4 regions of the Streptomyces sp. NPDC025651 genome follow, and region 3 is predicted to be linked to each of the others. Evidence: riboswitches for the same ligand, from Rfam matches in the RefSeq annotation. Region 3 holds a riboswitch; each other region holds the start of a gene.
What was found. A riboswitch is a leader RNA that binds a small molecule or an ion and turns the genes downstream of it on or off. The one in region 3 is predicted to bind cobalamin.
Positions count from the first base shown of each region.

Region 1 (4,444 bases), on a different contig from region 3:
GGTCTCGGGCCAGCCGCGGGTCTTCAGGCCGCAGTCGGGGTTCACCCACAGCCGTTCGGCGGGGATCGCCTTCAGGCCCGCGCGCAGCAGTTCGGCCGCTTCCCGCGCGCTCGGCACGCGTGGGGAGTGGATGTCGTAGACGCCGGGTCCCGCCTCGCGCGGGTAGCCGTGTGCGGCCAGTTCACGGGCGACCTGCATGTGGGAGCGGGCCGCCTCCAGGCTGATCACGTCGGCGTCGAGGTCGTCGATGGCCTGGACGATGTCCCCGAACTCGGCGTAACACATGTGGGTGTGGATCTGTGTGTCCGGGCGTACGCCGCCGGTGCTGAGCCGGAAGGCCTCCGTGGCCCACGCCAGATAGGCCGGGCGATCGGCAGCCCGCAGCGGCAGCGTCTCGCGCAGGGCGGGCTCGTCGACCTGGATCACCGAACTCCCGGACGCCTCCAGGTCGTTCACCTCGTCGCGCAGGGCGAGGGCGACCTGGCGCGCGGTGTCGCCGAGCGGCTGGTCGTCGCGGACGAAGGACCAAGCGAGCATGGTGACGGGACCGGTGAGCATGCCCTTGACCGGGCGGCCCGTCAGGGACTGGGCGTACGTCGTCCAGCGCACCGTCATGGGCTCCGGGCGGGAGATGTCGCCCGCGAGGATCGGCGGGCGGACGTAGCGCGTGCCGTAGGACTGGACCCAGCCGTGCTGCGTGGCGAGGTAGCCGGTGAGCTGTTCGGCGAAGTACTGGACCATGTCGTTGCGTTCGGCCTCGCCGTGCACGAGGACGTCCAGACCGGCCTTCTCCTGGAAGGAGATCACCTCCTGGATCTCGGCCCTGATGCGCTCCTCGTAGCCGGCCGTGTCGATCCGGCCCGCGCGCAGGTCGGCGCGGGCGGTGCGCAGTTCGCCGGTCTGCGGGAAGGACCCGATGGTCGTGGTCGGCAGCAGGGGCAGGCCGAGGTGGGCCCGCTGGGCCGCGGCCCGTTCGGCGTACGGCTGGGAGCGGCGGGCGTCGCCTTCGGTGACGGCGGCGGCGCGGTCCCGCACGGCGGGGTCGCGGGTGATCGGCGAGCCGGCGCGCGAAGCCAGGTCGGCGCGGTTGGCGGCCAGTTCGGCGGCGATCGTGTCGGTGCCCTGGGCAAGGCCCTTGGCGAGGGTGACGATCTCGGTGGTCTTCTGGCGGGCGAAGGCGAGCCAGCGCAGGATCTGCGGCTCGATGTCCCGCTCCGCCGTGGCGTCGAGGGGCACGTGCAGCAGGGAGCAGGACGCCGACACGTCGACCCGGTCGGCGAGGCCGAGCAGGGTGCCGAGGGTGGACAGGGACTTCTCCAGGTCGTTGACCCAGATGTTGCGGCCGTTGACCACGCCGGCGACCAGCCGCTTGTCGGGGAGTCCGCCGACTTCGGCCAGGGCGTCCAGGTTGGCGGTGCCGGCCTCGGTGAAGTCGAGAGCGAGGCCTTCGACCGGAGCCTTGGCGAGGACGGGCAGCGCGTCGCCGAGCCGCCCGAAGTACGTCGCCACCAGCAGCTTCGACCGGTCGGTGAGGGCGCCGAGGTCGCGGTAGGCGCGCGCGGCGGCGTTCAGTTCGGCCGGGGTGCGGTCCTGGACGAGGGCGGGCTCGTCCAGCTGGACCCACTCCGCGCCCGCCGCGCGCAGGTCGGCGAGGACCTCGGCGTACACCGGCAGGATCCGGTCCAGGAGGGTGAGCGGGTCGAAGTCGGCGGCGACGCCCGGGGCGGGTTTGGCGAGCAGGAGGTAGGTGACCGGGCCGACCAGGACGGGCCGTGCGGCCAGGCCGAGGGCGAGGGCCTCCCTGAGCTCGGCGACCTGCTTGGTGGAGTCGGCCGTGAACACCGTGTCCGGGCCCAACTCGGGGACGAGGTAGTGGTAGTTGGTGTCGAACCACTTGGTCATTTCCAGCGGCGCCACGTCCTGGGTGCCGCGGGCCATGGCGAAGTAGCCGTCCAGGGCGTCGGTGTCGACGGCGGCGCGGTGGCGCGCGGGGACGGCGCCCACCATGACGGTGGTGTCCAGGACGTGGTCGTAGTACGAGAAGTCCCCGGTGGGCACTTCGTGGATGCCGGCCTCGGCCAGCTGCCGCCAGTTGGCGCCGCGGAGTTCGGCGGCGGTCGTCCGGAGGGCGTCGGCGGTGACGCGGCCCTTCCAGTAGCCCTCGACGGCCTTCTTCAGTTCGCGGTTCTGGCCCTGGCGGGGGTAGCCGTACACGGTGGCCCGTGCTGCCGCGGCTGCGGTCTTGCCGGTCACGGAGATCTCCTTCGCGAGATGAATCCCTGAGATCCCGGCGACGGGACGAGAGCGCGAAGGGGTGACGAACCGGGCGGGTACGGCCTCGCGCGGCAAGGCGCGGTCGTCCGCCTGATATGTACGCCGACCCGCCCACGAGGTCACCGGGATGTCCGCGCACGGGTGGTCCGTGCACGGGCAGTTGGCAGGTCTTCGGACTCGCGGGCACGTCTCGTCGTACGAGACACCTAGTGGCCGTCGCTTCCCAGGTCCTGTCTGTCGGACCCAGTGCGTATGACGGCGGTCGTTCCCGCTCACCGCTGCGGGGCAGTCCCGGATTCCCACCGGGTTCCCTCTTGCGACGCCTCCCGCCTGGCTGACGGGGCGAACCAGCTGCGTGGATCAGCCTATCGGACATCGCCGCACGTGACGACGTCAGCTTGTGGCGTACGCGACGTCAGTCCTCGCCGTACGCATGGAATCCGCGTCCCGACTTCCGGCCCAACAGCCCTGCCTCCACCATCCGTTGCAGCAGTGGCGGCGGGGCGTACAGCGGTTCGCGGAACTCGTCGTACAGCGATTCGGCGATCGAGACGACGGTGTCCAGGCCGATCAGGTCCGCGAGCTTCAGCGGGCCCAGCGGGTGGGCGCAGCCCAGTTCCATGCCGGTGTCGATGTCCTCGGCGGTGGCGAAGCCGGACTCCGCCATGCGGATCGCCGACAGGAGGTACGGGATCAGCAGGGCGTTGACGACGAAGCCCGAGCGGTCGCGGGAGCGGATGACGCTCTTGCCCAGCGTCGCCGCGGCGAACTCCTCGGCGCGGCGGGCCGTTGCGGGCGCGGTGTGCAGGGAGGTGACGAGCTCCACCAGCGGCAGCACCGGCACGGGGTTGAAGAAGTGCAGGCCCACGACCCGGTCCGCGCGGGTGGTCGCCATGCCGAGCCGCATCACGGGGAGCGAGGAGGTGTTGGTCGCGAGGATCGCCTCCGGGTCCTCGACGATCTTGTCGAGGGCGGCGAAGACCTCGGTCTTGGCGTCCTGGTTCTCCACGACGGCCTCGACGACCAGCTGGCGGTCGGCCAGGTCCTCCAGACTGCCGGTGAACGTCATGCGGGCGAGCGCGCCGCGCGCCGCGTCCCCGGCCAGCTTGCCGCGCCGCACGGCGCGCTCCAGGGAGGCCTCGACCCGGTCGCGTGCCGCGAGGGCGGCCACGGCGTCCGCCTCGCACACCACGGTGTCCAGGCCCGCTCGCGCGCACACCTCGGCTATGCCCGCGCCCATCTGCCCGCCGCCGACCACGCCGACGCGTCGAATGCTCTCGCTCATGCCGGTGCCTCCGCCTGCCGCACGAGGTGCCGGGAGTAGGCATCGGGGGTGAAGAACAGCGGCAACTCGCCGCTGAGGGCGGTGTGTTCGAAGAGCGCGCGGATGTCGTCGAGGGGCGCCCACGGGTAGGCGGCGCCCAGGGCGGCGAGCTCGTCGTCGAGCAGACGCCGTACCGTTTCGCGGTCGATGACGCGGTGCCGCAGCCACTGCCAGACCTGCACGCGGGCGATCTCCGCGGTGGCCGCGTCCTCCATCAGCCCGTCCAGGGCGACGGCGCCCTGCCCGCGCAGCCAGGCGGCGAAGTAACCGAGCGCAACGGCGATGTTGGCGCGCACGCCCTCGGGGGTCGGCGGCCCGCTGACGCGCCGCACCGACAGCAGGTCCTGGGCCGTGACCTCCACGTCGTCCCTGCCCCGGTCGAGTTGGTGGGCTCTCGTGCCGAGGACGGCGTCGAAGACCTCCCGGCACACGGGCACCAGGCCGGGGTGGGCGACCCAGGAGCCGTCGAAGCCGTCCTCGGCCTCGCGCTCCTTGTCGAGCCGCACCTTCGCGAACACGGCCTCGTTGACGGCCGGGTCCCTGCCCGGCACGTGGGCGGCCATGCCGCCGATGGCATGGGCGCCGCGCCGGTGGCAGGTGCGCACGAGCAGTTCGGTGTAGGCGCGCATGAAGGGCGCGGCCATGGTGACCTTGGCGCGGTCCGGCAGCAGGAAGTCGGTGCGGTGGCCGAACGTCTTGATCATGCTGAACAGGTAGTCCCAGCGGCCCGCGTTGAGCCCGGCGCTGTGCTCGCGCAGCTCGTAGAGGATCTCCTCCATCTCGAACGCCGCGGTGACCGTCTCGATCAGGACGGTGGCGCGGATCGTGCCGCGCGGGATGCCGAGG
Region 1 covers NZ_JBVHLZ010000003.1:135,732-140,175, forward strand. Annotated here, with positions in the region: gene metE (5-methyltetrahydropteroyltriglutamate--homocysteine S-methyltransferase) at 1-2,253, opposite strand, end outside; cobalamin riboswitch at 2,420-2,641, opposite strand; gene ACZ4D5_RS12865 (3-hydroxybutyryl-CoA dehydrogenase) at 2,690-3,559, opposite strand; gene aceB (malate synthase A) at 3,556-4,444, opposite strand, start outside.
Region 1: linked by a shared signal. The riboswitch ahead of metE (5-methyltetrahydropteroyltriglutamate--homocysteine S-methyltransferase) and the one ahead of ACZ4D5_RS00705 (ABC transporter substrate-binding protein) in region 3 are both predicted to bind cobalamin.

Region 2 (4,444 bases), on a different contig from region 3:
GCGGTCGGCGCGATGGCGAGGAGCAGGGAGTTGCGCATGCCGGTGGTGGCGATGCGCTCCCGCAGGGCCGCCCAGCGCTCCGGCCAGGTCAGCTCGACGCCGTAGTGGTCGGGGTGCAGGACGCCGCGCGCGGTGCGGGTCTTCTCCCAGGCCGGCAGCGGGCCGTTGCGCTCGGCGAGGTCCGCGGACGCCTCGTACGACGCGAGCATGATGCGCTCGGCGATGCGCGTCGAGAGGGCGCGGGCCTCGGGGGAGTCGAAGGGCAGCTTCAGCTGGAAGAAGACGTCCTGCAGACCCATGGCGCCCAGGCCCACCGGACGCCACTTGGCGTTGGAGCGCCCGGCCTGCTCGGTCGGGTAGAAGTTGATGTCCACGACGCGGTCGAGGAAGGTCACCGCGGTGCGGACGGTCTCGTCGAGCCGCTCCCAGTCGATGTCCCCGTCGACCACGAAGGCGCCGAGGTTGACCGAGCCGAGGTTGCAGACGGCCGTCTCCCCGTCGTCCGTCACCTCCAGGATCTCCGTGCAGAGGTTGGAGGAGTGGACGGTGTGGCCGGGCTCCGCGGTCTGGTTGGCGGTGCGGTTGGCGGCGTCCTTGAAGGTCATCCAGCCGTTGCCGGTCTGCGCGAGGGTGCGCATCATGCGGCCGTACAGGTCGCGGGCCGGCATGGACTTCTTGGCGAGCCCGGCGGCCTCGGCCCTGCGGTAGGCGGCGTCGAACTCCTCGCCCCACAGGTCGACGAGCTCGGGCACGTCGGCCGGCGAGAACAGCGACCAGTCCTGGTCGGCGGCGACCCGGCGCATGAACTCGTCGGGGATCCAGTGCGCCAGGTTGAGGTTGTGGGTGCGGCGCGCGTCCTCACCGGTGTTGTCGCGCAGCTCCAGGAACTCCTCGATGTCGGAGTGCCAGGTCTCCAGGTAGACCGCGGCGGCGCCCTTGCGGCGCCCGCCCTGGTTCACGGCGGCGACCGAGGCGTCCAGGGTCTTCAGGAACGGCACGATGCCGTTGGAGTGCCCGTTCGTGCCGCGGATCAGCGAGCCTCTGGAACGGATGCGGGAGTACGAGAGCCCGATGCCGCCCGCGTGCTTGGACAGGCGTGCGACCTGGTGGTAGCGGTCGTAGATCGAGTCGAGCTCGTCCAGCGGGGAGTCGAGGAGGTAGCAGGAGGACATCTGCGGGTGCCGGGTGCCGGAGTTGAACAGCGTCGGCGAGGACGGCAGGTAGTCCAGGCGGCTCATCAGGCCGTACAGCGCGGCGACTTCGTCCACGGCGCGGGCGCTCCCGTCCTCCGCGAGGCCGCTCGCCACGCGCAGCATGAAGTGCTGCGGGGTCTCGATGACCTGCCGGGTGATCGGGTGGCGCAGGAGGTAGCGGCTGTGCAGGGTGCGCAGGCCGAAGTAGCCGAAGCGGAAGTCGGCGCCGTCCGCGAGCGCGTTGTCCACCAGGGCGTCGAGGCGGGCCGCGTGCTCGGTCACGAAGGACGCGGTGCGGTCGGCGATCAGGCCCTCGCGGTGGCCGACCGCGATGGAGTCGGTGAAGGAGCGCACGCCCTGCGTGGCCGCCTCCTCGCGGATGCCGATCGACAGGAGCCTCGCGGCGAGCTTCGAGTACGCCGGGTCCTCGGAGATGAGCCCCGCGGCCGCCTCGGTGGCGAGCTCCCGCAGCTCCGCCTCGTCGGCGTTCGCCGACCGGCCGCGCAGCGCGGCGGCGGCGACCCGTCCCGGGTCGGCGTCGGGGAGGTCGGCGGTGAGGTCGGTCAGGGTGCGCAGCAGCGCGGTCCCTGGCCCGTCGGTACCCTCGTCGGTCGGCGCGGTCTTCGCTGACGCAGGTTCGGCAGGCGCGATGGTCACGTGGCTCTCCCTCGCTCGGCTCTGGGCCTGGGGAGGGGGACGGCACACACGGGCGCACCCGGGCAGGGCGGCTCACCGCGTCCACCGGCCCATTCCACGAGGCCCGGACGGTCGGCGCCCGGGCCGGGCGGCTCGGGCGCACTGTCGGCAGGTCCTCGGACTTGCGGGTACGACAAAGACGTACACATACACCGTTGCGGGACAGTTCCGGACTTGCACCGGATTCCCCTGCGACGACAGCGAGCACGAGCATACATCTTGTGCCGGGTTTCTGAAGCAGGCCCACATCTTGTGTCGGTCGCGAGGGGCCGCCCGCCCGGTGCGGGCCACGGAACGTCAACTCCCGTACACACGGCGAAGGGCCGCCGGATCCTCCCGGCGGCCCTTCGGCGGTGGTGCGAGGTCAGTGGCCGGAGCCCGCGCCCACCGTGGGGAGCTCGACCGAGACGCCCTTGTCGCCCGCGTCCGCGGTGTAGTCCTCGGGGGAGGTCTCGTCGACGCCCTCGGGGGCCTTCAGCGCCTTCAGGACGAAGGTGAGGACCACCGTCACGATCACGTTCAGGACGAACGCGGTCAGGCCGATGTAGCCGATCTCACCGATGCCGGGGATGGTGTCGGAGGAGCCGCCGAAGTGCTTCTGCGTGGGCGAGGCGACGCCGTACGCGGCCAGTGTGCCGTAGACCATGCCGACCGCCCATCCGGCGAGCAGCGCCCAGCGGTGGAACCACCGGGTGAACAGGCCGCCGACCAGCGCGGGCATCGTCTGCAGGATCCAGATGCCGCCCAGGAGCTGGAAGTTGATCGCGACCGTCTTGTCCATGCCGAGGACGAAGACGAGGGCGCCCACCTTCACCATCAGCGAGACCAGCTTGGAGATCTTGGTCTCCTGCTCGGGCGTCGCGTCGGGCTTGATGAAGTCCTTGTAAATGTTGCGGGTGAACAGGTTCGCGGCCGCGATGGACATGATGGCGGCGGGCACGAGCGCGCCGATGCCGATCGCGGCGAAGGCCACGCCCGTGAACCAGTCGGGGAACATGTCCTCGAAGAGCTGCGGGATCGCCAGCTGGCCGTTGTCGACCTTGACCCCGGCCGCGATCGCCATGAAGCCGAGCAGCGCGAGCAGGCCCAGCATCAGCGAGTACAGCGGCAGGATCGTGGTGTTGCGGCGGATCACGTTGCGGTTCTTCGAGGAGAGCGTCGCGGTGATCGAGTGCGGGTACATGAACAGCGCGAGGGCCGAGCCGAGCGCGAGCGTCGCGTACGTCCACTGCCCGGCCTCGGGCGGCGCGAGGGCGCCGCGCGGCTTGCCGGTGTCCTCGTTGACCACGCCGAACGCCTCGCCCGCCTTGGCGAAGATGTCGTCGAAGCCGCCCAGCTTGATCGGGATGTAGATGATCGCGACGGCGATGACGAGATAGATCAGGCCGTCCTTCACGAACGCGATCAGGGCGGGCGCGCGCAGGCCCGACGAGTACGTGTACGCGGCAAGCACGGCGAACGCGATCAGCAGCGGCAGGTCCTTGATGAACCAGTTGGTGTCGGGGCCGCCGCCGATGCCCATGACGTCCAGGACGGCCTGGATGCCGACCAGTTGGAGCGCGATGTAGGGCATCGTGGCGAGGATGCCGGTGACCGCGACCGCGAGGGAGAGCCCCTTGGAGCCGAAGCGCCCGCGCACGAAGTCGGAGGTGGTCACGTAGCCGTGCTTGTGCGAGACCGACCACAGGCGCGGCAGGAAGGTGAAGATCAGCGGGTAGACGAGGATCGTGTACGGCACGGCGAAGAAGCCGGCCGCGCCCGCCGCGTAGATGGCCGCGGGGACGGCCACGAAGGTGTACGCGGTGTAGAGGTCGCCGCCGAGCAGGAACCAGGTGACCCAGGTGCCGAACGACCGTCCGCCCAGGCCCCATTCGTCCAGGCTCTGGTCGTTCTCGGCCTTGCGCCAGCGGGCGGCGAGGAAGCCCATGACGGTGACCGCGACGAAGAAGAATATGAAGACGCCGAGCGCGACGCCGTTGACCCCGTCGTTCATGACCGCGCACCTTCCTTGCGGGCGCGCTGGTCACGCTGCCACAGCTTGTAGGCGGTCATCGTGAGCGCCGTCGAGATGAGCACCCACAGCATCTGGTACCAGTAGAAGAACGGGATGCCTATGAAGGTCGGTTCGATCTTCGCGTACGAACTCACCCAGAGCATTGCCACGAAGGGTGCGACAAGGCAGGCTGCGATGACCACACGGACCGGCGTGACCACCGGTCTGTTCACTTCAGGCGCATCTGACATATCGCGGCTCCGTTCCCTCACTCATCCCATGCTTAACGTGCGGGAAATCTAAGCCACGGTCTCGCGGTTTGGAACCCCTGTCCGGATAACGGACAGGGGTGGGCAGGGCGAGTTGCCTGCTCAGCAGCAGCGGAAGCCCTGCCTCGGGTCCGACTCCGCCTGTTCCGTCCGCATCCGTTCAAATACGCGGCGGCTGGGGACAGTTGCCGCCGGATGCTCCCTGCGAATATGCGCCACATAGCGGTCGTACGCCGACTCGTCGGTCAGCTCGCGGACGTACCACCGCATCCAGCGCAGCCCCCGCAGCAGCC
Region 2 covers NZ_JBVHLZ010000005.1:215,793-220,236, forward strand. Annotated here, with positions in the region: gene ACZ4D5_RS20345 (ribonucleoside-diphosphate reductase subunit alpha) at 1-1,850, opposite strand, end outside; cobalamin riboswitch at 1,980-2,103, opposite strand; gene mctP (monocarboxylate uptake permease MctP) at 2,254-3,882, opposite strand; gene ACZ4D5_RS20355 (DUF3311 domain-containing protein) at 3,879-4,133, opposite strand; gene ACZ4D5_RS20360 (CstA-like transporter-associated (seleno)protein) at 4,254-4,444, opposite strand, start outside.
Region 2: linked by a shared signal. The riboswitch ahead of ACZ4D5_RS20345 (ribonucleoside-diphosphate reductase subunit alpha) and the one ahead of ACZ4D5_RS00705 (ABC transporter substrate-binding protein) in region 3 are both predicted to bind cobalamin.

Region 3 (4,444 bases):
GCGAGGGCGAGGGGTACCAGCGAGGACTCGGTGCCCGGCAGATCCAGATGATCGCGATCGGCGGTGCCATCGGCACCGGCCTGTTCCTCGGCGCGGGCAAGGCCATCCACAAGGCCGGACCGAGCCTCATCCTGGCGTACGCCATCGCGGGCCTCGTCATCTTCTTCATCATGCGGGCGCTCGGCGAGCTCCTCATGTACCGCCCCGTGTCCGGCTCCTTCTCGGAGTACGCGCGCGAGTTCATGGGCCCGTTCTTCGGATTCGTGACCGGCTGGACGTACTGGCTCTTCTGGGTCGTCACCGGCATCACCGAAGTCACCGCGGCCGCCCAGTACATGCAGTACTGGACACACGACTCGTTCCCGCAATGGGCCTATGCCCTGGTGTTCACGGTCATCCTGTTCGGCGCGAACCTCATCTCCGTGAAGCTCTTCGGCGAGCTGGAGTTCTGGTTCTCGATGGTCAAGGTCACCGCCATCATCGGCATGATCCTGATCTGCGTCGGCATCCTCACCATCGGCTTCTCCGACGCCGGTGACACCGCGACCGTCGCCCACCTGTGGAACCAGGGCGGGTTCTTCCCGAACGGCATCGGCTCCACGCTGATGACCCTGCAGATCGTGATGTTCGCCTTCCTCGCCGTCGAGCTCGTCGGCGTCACCGCGGGCGAGTCCAAGGACCCGAAGACCGTTCTGCCCAAGGCCATCAACACCGTGCCGTGGCGCATCGCCGTCTTCTACGTCGGCGCGCTGATCATGATCCTGTCGGTCGTCCCGTGGACCTCCTTCAAGCCCGGCGTCTCGCCGTTCGTGAAGGCCTTCGAGGAGATGGGCCTCGGCGTCGGCGCCGCCATCGTGAACTTCGTGGTGCTCACCGCCGCGCTCTCCTCCTGCAACTCCGGCATGTACTCCACCGGCCGCATGCTGCGCGACCTGGCGATGAACGGCCAGGGCCCCAAGTTCTTCACCAAGCTCACGAAGAACGGCCTGCCGCTGGTCGGCACCGCGGTCTCCGCCGGCTTCATGCTGTTCGGCGTCTGGATCAACTACCAGTGGCCGGGCGAGGCGTTCAACTACGTCGTCTCCTTCGCGACCATCTCCGGCATGTGGGCCTGGATCATGATCCTGTGCTGCCAGATCCGCTACCGCCGCAAGGCCGACCGCGGCGAGCTGCCGCAGTCCACCTTCCGTGCCCCGGGCGCCCCGTTCACCAGCTGGTTCGCGCTCGCCTTCATCGGCATGGTCATCGTGATGATGGGCGTCGACAAGGACGCGCGGATCTCGCTGTACGCCGCTCCGGTCTGGGCCGCGATCCTGACGGTCGCCTACCTGATCCTCAAGCGCCGCAACCCGGAGGCCGCGGCCTTCAACAGGCGCAAGGTCGGCGTCTCCGGCGCCGATTCCCTCACCAAGGACTGAGGCTCCCCAAGGTCCCGTCCAGCATTCGGGCCCCCGCGTACCACACTTCGGTACGCGGGGGCCCCTCTGCTTATCCTGACTGCCATGCTGACCATCACCCAGGCCCTCCACGACCAGATCGTCGCGCACGCGCGCCAGGACCACCCCGACGAGGCCTGCGGCGTGGTCGCGGGCCCGGAGGGCACCGGCCGCCCCGAGCGGTTCATCCCGATGCTGAACGCCGCGCGCTCGCCCACGTTCTACGAGTTCGACTCGGGTGACCTGCTCAAGCTCTACCGCGAGATGGACGACCGCGACGAGGAGCCGGTGATCGTCTACCACTCGCACACCGCGACCGAGGCGTACCCCTCGCGCACCGACATCACGTACGCCAACGAGCCGGGCGCGCACTACGTCCTGGTCTCCACCGCGGACACCGACGGCGCGGGCCCCTTCCAGTTCCGCTCGTTCCGCATCGTGGACGGCGAGGTCACCGAGGAAGACGTGCAGGTCGTAGAGGCATACTGAGTCCCGACACACACCATTGAGGCGGCAGGAGCCAGGAAGCCGGTGCGAACCCGGCACGGTCCCGCCACTGTGACCCCGCCTTTCCCCGAGCTCTCGACTCCGCTCGAGCAGGGGAGACCCCACTCCGGGGCGGGGGAGTCAGGAACTGACCTGCCGCCTTGCTCCACGCAACGCAGGGGACGCGGAAATCCCCTGGAGGAGGCAGTCCAGCCATGTCCCGCCGCCACACCGGCATACGCGCGCTCGCCGCGGCCACCCTGCTCGTCCCGCTCGCCGCGTGCTCGTCATCGGGGGCCGGAGGCGACGACAAGCCCGCGGCCAGGACGGCCGGGTTCCCGTACACCGTCACCAACTGCGGCGTGAAGACGACGTACGACGCACCTCCCGAGCGCGCCGTCACCATGAACCAGCACGCCACCGAAGTGATGCTGGAACTCGGCCTCCAGGACCGGATGGCCGGGACCGCCTACCTCGACGACAAGGTCCTGCCGGAGTACGAGAAGGCGTACAAGTCCGTCCCGGTGATCGCCAAGGAGTACCCCTCCTACGAGAAGCTGCTCTCCGTCAACCCCGACTACGTGTACGGCGGTTACGCGAGCGCCTTCCTCGCGGGCGACGGCCGCAGCCGCTCCGCACTCGCCAAGTCCGGCATCGAGAGCCGCCTGAACGTCGAGGGCTGCGCCAAGGACCCCGTCTCCATGGAGGACGTCTACCGCGAGGTCCGCGAGGTCGGCTCCACCTTCGGGGTGCGGGCCCGCGCGGACAAGTGGGTCAAGAGCGCCGAGCGCGAACTGGCCGCCACCGCCGAGAAGTCCAAGGGCAGGAAGCCGCTCTCCGTCTTCGTCTACGACAGCGGCGACAAGTCCGCGTTCACGGCGGGCGGCCGCGGCATCGGCAACGACATCATCAAGCGGGCGGGCGGCCGCAACGTCTTCGCCGACGTGGACAAGTCCTTCAGCGACGCCTCCTGGGAGTCGGTGGTGGAGCGCAGGCCCGACGTCGTCCTGATCCTCGACTACGGCGCGACGTCGGTCGCCCAGAAGAAGAAGCGCCTCCTCGACGACCCGGCCCTCAAGGACGTCCCGGCCGTCAAGAACAAGCGCTTCGCGGTCCTGCCGCTCTCGGACACGGTCACAGGGGTACGAGCGCCGGAGGCGGTGAGGAAGCTGGCGGCGCAGCTGTGAGCCAGTCGATCGAGGCTGCCGGCCGAAAGAACCAGCCCGGCAATATCAAGCCCGTCCGGCGATCGAGGACGAGCCCGAAGGGCGATCGACCGAGCCCGAAGGGGCGCCGCCTCTTCACCCTGACCGTACTGGCCGCGGCCCTCGCCGCGGCGACGATCGCAGGCCTCGCCCTGGGCTCCGTCCACATCCCCCCGGGCCAGGTCATCGAGATCCTCACGGGGCGGGCGGAAGCCTCCCCGTTCAGAACCATCGTCCTGGACGTGAGGCTCCCGAGGATCATCCTCGGGGCGACAGTGGGGGCCGGACTGGCCGTCATCGGCACCGTCCTGCAGGCCCTCGTCCGCAACCCCCTGGCCGACCCGTTCCTGCTCGGCGTCTCCTCGGGCGCCTCCGTCGGCGCGGTCGTCGCGATCGTGCTCGGCGGCGTCTTCGGCCTCGGCGCGAGCCTCGCGACCACCGTCACGATCCCGGCCGCCGCCTTCGTGGGCGCGCTCATCTCGCTGGTCCTCGTCTACGCCCTGGCCAGAGGCGGCGGGGGATTCGCCACCGGCCGCCTGATCCTGTCCGGCGTCGCCGTCTCGTACATCCTGACCGCGCTGACCAGCCTCATCCTCGTCACCGCCGACAGCGCGGACCACCTCAAGGAGGTCATGTACTGGACGCTCGGCGGCCTCGGCAGCGCCCGCTGGGACATGCTCGCCCTGCCCTGCGCCGCCCTGGTCGTCGGCACGGCCCTCCTGGTGGCCCTGGCCCGCCCCCTCGACCTGCTCCTCGCGGGGGAGGAGGGCGCCACCGTCCTCGGCCTTGACACGGCCCGCTTCCGCGCCGGCGTCTTCGTCCTGGCCTCGCTCCTGACCGGCGTCCTGGTCGCCTACAGCGGGGCCATCGGCTTCGTCGGCCTGATGGTGCCGCACGCCGCCCGCATGCTGGTCGGCGCCGCGCACCGCGCGCTGCTCCCCGTGGTGGCGCTGATGGGCGCGGTGTTCCTGGTCGTCGCGGACATCGCGGCGCGCACGGTCGCAGCGCCCCAGGACATCCCGGTCGGCGTGCTCACCGCGCTGACCGGCGGCCCGTTCTTCCTGTGGCTGCTGCGGCGGCGCAACGAAGGAGTACCGGCATGAACAACCCTCCAGGCCCCGCCGGAGAGCTGCGTACGGAAGGCCTCTCGTACGAGATCGACGGCAGGCTCCTCGTGGACGGCGTCGACCTCACCGCCGCCCCCGGCGAGACCGTCGGCGTCGTCGGCCCCAACGGCAGCGGCAAGACGACGCTGCTGCGCTGCGTGTACGGAACGCTGCGCCCCACCGGCGGCCGCGCCCTCCTCGACGGCGACGA
Region 3 covers NZ_JBVHLZ010000001.1:173,096-177,539, forward strand. Annotated here, with positions in the region: gene ACZ4D5_RS00695 (amino acid permease) at 1-1,418, shown strand, start outside; gene ACZ4D5_RS00700 (M67 family metallopeptidase) at 1,503-1,925, shown strand; cobalamin riboswitch at 1,935-2,093, shown strand; gene ACZ4D5_RS00705 (ABC transporter substrate-binding protein) at 2,138-3,109, shown strand; gene ACZ4D5_RS00710 (FecCD family ABC transporter permease) at 3,229-4,230, shown strand; gene ACZ4D5_RS00715 (ABC transporter ATP-binding protein) at 4,227-4,444, shown strand, end outside.

Region 4 (4,444 bases), 1.5 Mb from region 3:
TCACCAGGTACCCGGCGACCAGCTCCTGGTCCTCGGCGGCGAGCAGCGCGGTCGTCCCGAAGAACGAGGCGAAGACCCCACCCCGGTCGATGTCCCCGACCACGAGCACGGGGAAGCGGGCGGCGCGCGCGATCCCCATGTTCACGATGTCGGTACGCCGCAGATTGATCTCGGCGGGACTGCCCGCGCCCTCACAGATCACGGCGTCATAGCTGCCCCGAAGCTCCTCCAGGCATCCCACGACGGTGTCGAGCAGCGCCGCCTGGCGCCCCCCGTGGTACCCGCGCGCGCTCATCTCGCCCACGGGCTTGCCCATGAGCACGACCTGACTCGACCGGTCGCTGCCCGGCTTGAGCAGCACGGGATTCATCAGCGCGCTCGGCTCGACGCGGGCGGCCTGCGCCTGCATGGCCTGCGCCCGCCCGATCTCGGCCCCTTCGCGCGTGACGAAGGAGTTGAGGGACATGTTCTGCGCCTTGAACGGCGCGACGGACACACCCTTGCGGGCCAGCCACCGGCAGATGCCGGCGGTGACCACACTCTTCCCGGCGTCAGAGGTGGTCCCGGCGACCAGAAGTCCGCCACTCATGCGTCTCTCCGTTTCCGCCGGGCGGCCGCCACCGCGACCCCCAGCGCCAGCCAGCCGACCCGCCGAGAGAGCCGCACGGCCCGCTCGATGTCCCCGACCCGTACGTCCCGTCCCAAGGCGCCGTTGAGGACGGGGCGATGCTCCACCCGCCCCGCGTACGAGAGGGTCCCACCCAGCCGTACGCCCAACGCCCCCGCGAAGGACGCCTCGACGGGCCCCGCGTTGGGGCTGGGGTGCTTGTGCGCATCCGCACGCCAGGCCCGCACCGCCCCCGAGGGCGAATCCCCCGCGAGAACGGCCAGCACGGCGGTGAGCCGCGCCCCCGGCCACCCCAAGACGTCGTCGGCGCGGGCGGAAGCCCACCCGTACCGCCGGTACTTGGGCGACTTGTGTCCGACCATCGCGTCGAGCGTGTTGACGGCGCGGAAGGCGACGAGTCCCGGCACCCCGCCGACGGCCCCCCACACCAGCGCCCCCACCACGGCGTCGGACGTGTTCTCGGCGACGGACTCGACCACGGCCCGCGCGATCCCGTCCGCGTCGAGCGCCTGAGGATCCCGCCCGCACAGATGCGGCAGCCGCTCCCGCGCGACCTCGACGTCCCCGGCCTCGAGGGCGCCGCCGATGGCCCGCGCCTCACGCCCGAGCGAGGTCCCGCCGACCACGGCCCAGGTCGCGGCGGCGGTCAGCGCGACGGATCCGGCACGTGAGCGGCGTACGAGAGAAGAAGCGAGGGCGGCGGCACCCGCCGCACCCCCGGCACACACCACGGCGTGCAGCGCGCCCCACCCGCGGTGGTCGCGCCACAGCACCCGCTCGACGGCACCCGCCGCACGCCCGAACGCGGCGACCGGATGTCCCCGGCGGGGATCGCCGAGCAGCAGGTCGCCGATGAGGCCGACGGCGGCGCCGTACGCGAAGTCGCGATCGGCACTCATGGGCTCAGCCCGCAGCCGTACTGAGGAGAGAACTCGTACTCAGGAAGGGGAACGGCACCGGGCGGCCGAGCATGGCGATGTGTCCTCACTCAGGGTGTCCGCGCCCTGGTTCGACGTGATGCGGCGGCGAGAGTTCCTGGCTTGCGGGGAGCGTCTCCCCGATGACAGTGGCGGGACCGCGCCGGATTCGCACCGGCTTCCTCTTCTGCCGCCGTAGTTGGCCCCGGCAGTCCACCACGCCCCGCGAACGCCCGTCAACTCGCCGTTGACCTGCGGCGGGAGAGTGTGCGGAGCCCCACACACGGCAGTGGGGCGCGAGGCGTTCGCACGCCCCGCGCCCCACCGAAGACTCCGGTCGTCAGGCGACGATCAGATAGATCCCGTACGCGACGGCCGCCGCGCACAGCGCGAAGCAGGCGTACGCGCCGGTGCGGGCCAGGGCCGCGGAGCCGCCGCCGGAGGCCGACGCCGTCTCCTGCTTCGAGAGGCCGACGATGCCGAGGGTGAACAGGCCCACCAGGGCCACCGTCACCGCGAGGCTGACTCCGAAGACGGAGCCGAGAGCTGCCCAGTCGATGCTCATGCTGATCTGTCCTTACACCGTCGCGGGCCTGGCGGGGTCCGCCATGGCGCCGGTCGTGGTCGTGGTCGGGGCCGTGGCGGCCTTGACCGGGTCGTCGGAGGCGGCGCCCGCGGTCGCCATCGCGCCCGCCGGGGGCGGCGTCACGGCGGCGATGGCGGTGGTCACGACGCCCGCGGGCTCGGCGCCCTTGGTGTCGTCGTGGCGGATCTCGTCGTCGGTGACGTTGGTGTGGTCGATCGCGTTGCGCCGCGAGAGCGCCCAGATCACGGCCGAGCCGCCGACCAGGATCGCGGCGGTGACCGCGATGCCCCAGGAGCCCTGCTTGGTGAGGAACTCGGCGCCCGCGCCGACCAGACCGGCGGCCGGCAGGGTCAGGCCCCACGCCACGAACATCCGGGTCGCGGTCGACCAGCGGACGACGCCGCCCTTGCGGCCGAGGCCCGCGCCCATCACGGCGCCGGAGCAGGACTGGGTGGTGGAGAGCGAGAAGCCCAGGTGCGAGGAGGCCAGGATGACCGTCGCGGCGCTGGTCTGGGCGGCGAAGCCCTGCTGCGGCTGGAGGTCGGTGAGGCCCTTGCCCATGGTGCGGATGATGCGCCAGCCGCCGAGGTAGGTGCCGAGCGCGATGGCCACGCCGGCCGAGACGATGACCCACATCGGGGGGTTCGCGCCGGGGTTGAGGACACCGCCGGTGACCAGGGCGAGCGTGATGATGCCCATGGTCTTCTGCGCGTCGTTCGTGCCGTGGGCGAGCGAGACGAGGCCCGCGGAGGCGATCTGGCCCGCGCGGTAGCCCTTGGCGGTCGCCTTGGTGTCGGTGTTGCGGCCGATGCGGTACGTCAGGCGCGTGGCCAGCATCGCGGCGAGACCCGCCACGAGGGGCGCCGCTATGGCGGGCAGCAGGACCTTGGTGACGACCGTGCCGCCGTTGATCGACGACCAGCCCATCGACATGACCGCGGCGCCGATGAGGCCGCCGAAGAGAGCGTGGGAGGAGCTGGAGGGCAGGCCCACCAGCCAGGTCAGCAGATTCCAGAGGATCGCGCCGACGAGCGCGGCGAAGATGACCTCTGTCTTGAGGCCGTCCTCGTTGACGATGCCGCCGGAGATCGTCTTGGCGACTTCGACGGAGAGGAAGGCGCCGACGAGGTTGAGCACGGCGGACATGGCCACCGCCGTCTTGGGCTTCAGAGCGCCGGTCGAGATGGTCGTCGCCATCGCGTTGGCAGTGTCGTGGAAACCGTTCGTGAAATCGAACACGAGAGCGGTAACGATCACGATCCCGAGGAGAAGCGTGATGTGTTCCATTTACCCAGGCTTCTGTTGGACGTCAGTGGCATGTGGAACGTAGGCAACCTGGGTGAACGGAAAGTGAACTGGGTCGGGCCGTGCAGTGACCCGAAGCGGAGCGCCGTCACTCCGCATTCATCAGGTGCCTGACGAAGATCGTACGGAGTGACGGCGCGGGGCCCGGAATCTGGGCGGAGTGTCGGCCTCCGCCCTGCTGCGCCTACCCCCGGGCGAACCGCTTCAACTGGTTCGTCGAGCCGTTGAAGAGATTCTGGTCACCCGGCAGTCCGCCGCCGTTGTCGTACTGCCAGAACGTCCAGTACGACCAGCCCCTGGGCAGCGACCCGGTCGACGACGACCAGCGCGCGAGCCACAGGGCGTGGTTCGACGCGAAGGCCCGGCTGCCGCCGGTGCAGTCGTTCCACCACTTGGTGGTCGTGTAGATCACCGGGCGGCGGCCCGTCTGCCGCTTGACCTCGTTGCTGAAGGACTGGATCCAGTTGACCATCCTGGTCCTGCCGAGCCCGTAGCACTTCTTCTTGCCGTACGGGTTGTGCTCGATGTCCAGCGCGGGCGGCAGCGTCCGGCCGTCGGCGCTCCAGCGGCCCCCGTGGTTCATGAAGTACGCGGCCTGAGTCCTGCCGGAGGACTTGTGCGGCAGCGCGAAGTGGTACGCGCCGCGGATCAGGCCGGCGTCGCGGGAGCCGTTGTACTGCTGGGTGAAGTAGGGGTTGCGGTAGGTGTGCGACTCGGTCGCCTTCACGTAGACGAACCGCGCGCCCTTGCTCTTGGCCTTCTGCCAGTCGACTTTCTTCTGGTGCGAGGAGACGTCGTGCCCCCGCGGCTTGCCCGCGGCCGAAACCGGAATCTCGGTCAGGGCGGTCCCGCCGATGGCCACGGCCGCCACGGATGCCGTGATGAAGCGGGCGCGGCGACGGGACGGGTTGTGTTCACGAGCCATGGTTCCCCCCGGAGATGGCGACGTGCACGGCAAATCTCCCAGAGAGTACTGGAAGATCATCCGATGCCCGTCGATCGCCAGCC
Region 4 covers NZ_JBVHLZ010000001.1:1,640,721-1,645,164, forward strand. Annotated here, with positions in the region: gene ACZ4D5_RS07645 (cobyric acid synthase) at 1-589, opposite strand, end outside; gene ACZ4D5_RS07650 (cobalamin biosynthesis protein) at 586-1,527, opposite strand; cobalamin riboswitch at 1,636-1,778, opposite strand; gene ACZ4D5_RS07655 (hypothetical protein) at 1,886-2,110, opposite strand; gene ACZ4D5_RS07660 (inorganic phosphate transporter) at 2,123-3,418, opposite strand; gene ACZ4D5_RS07665 (lysozyme) at 3,621-4,361, opposite strand.
Region 4: linked by a shared signal. The riboswitch ahead of ACZ4D5_RS07650 (cobalamin biosynthesis protein) and the one ahead of ACZ4D5_RS00705 (ABC transporter substrate-binding protein) in region 3 are both predicted to bind cobalamin.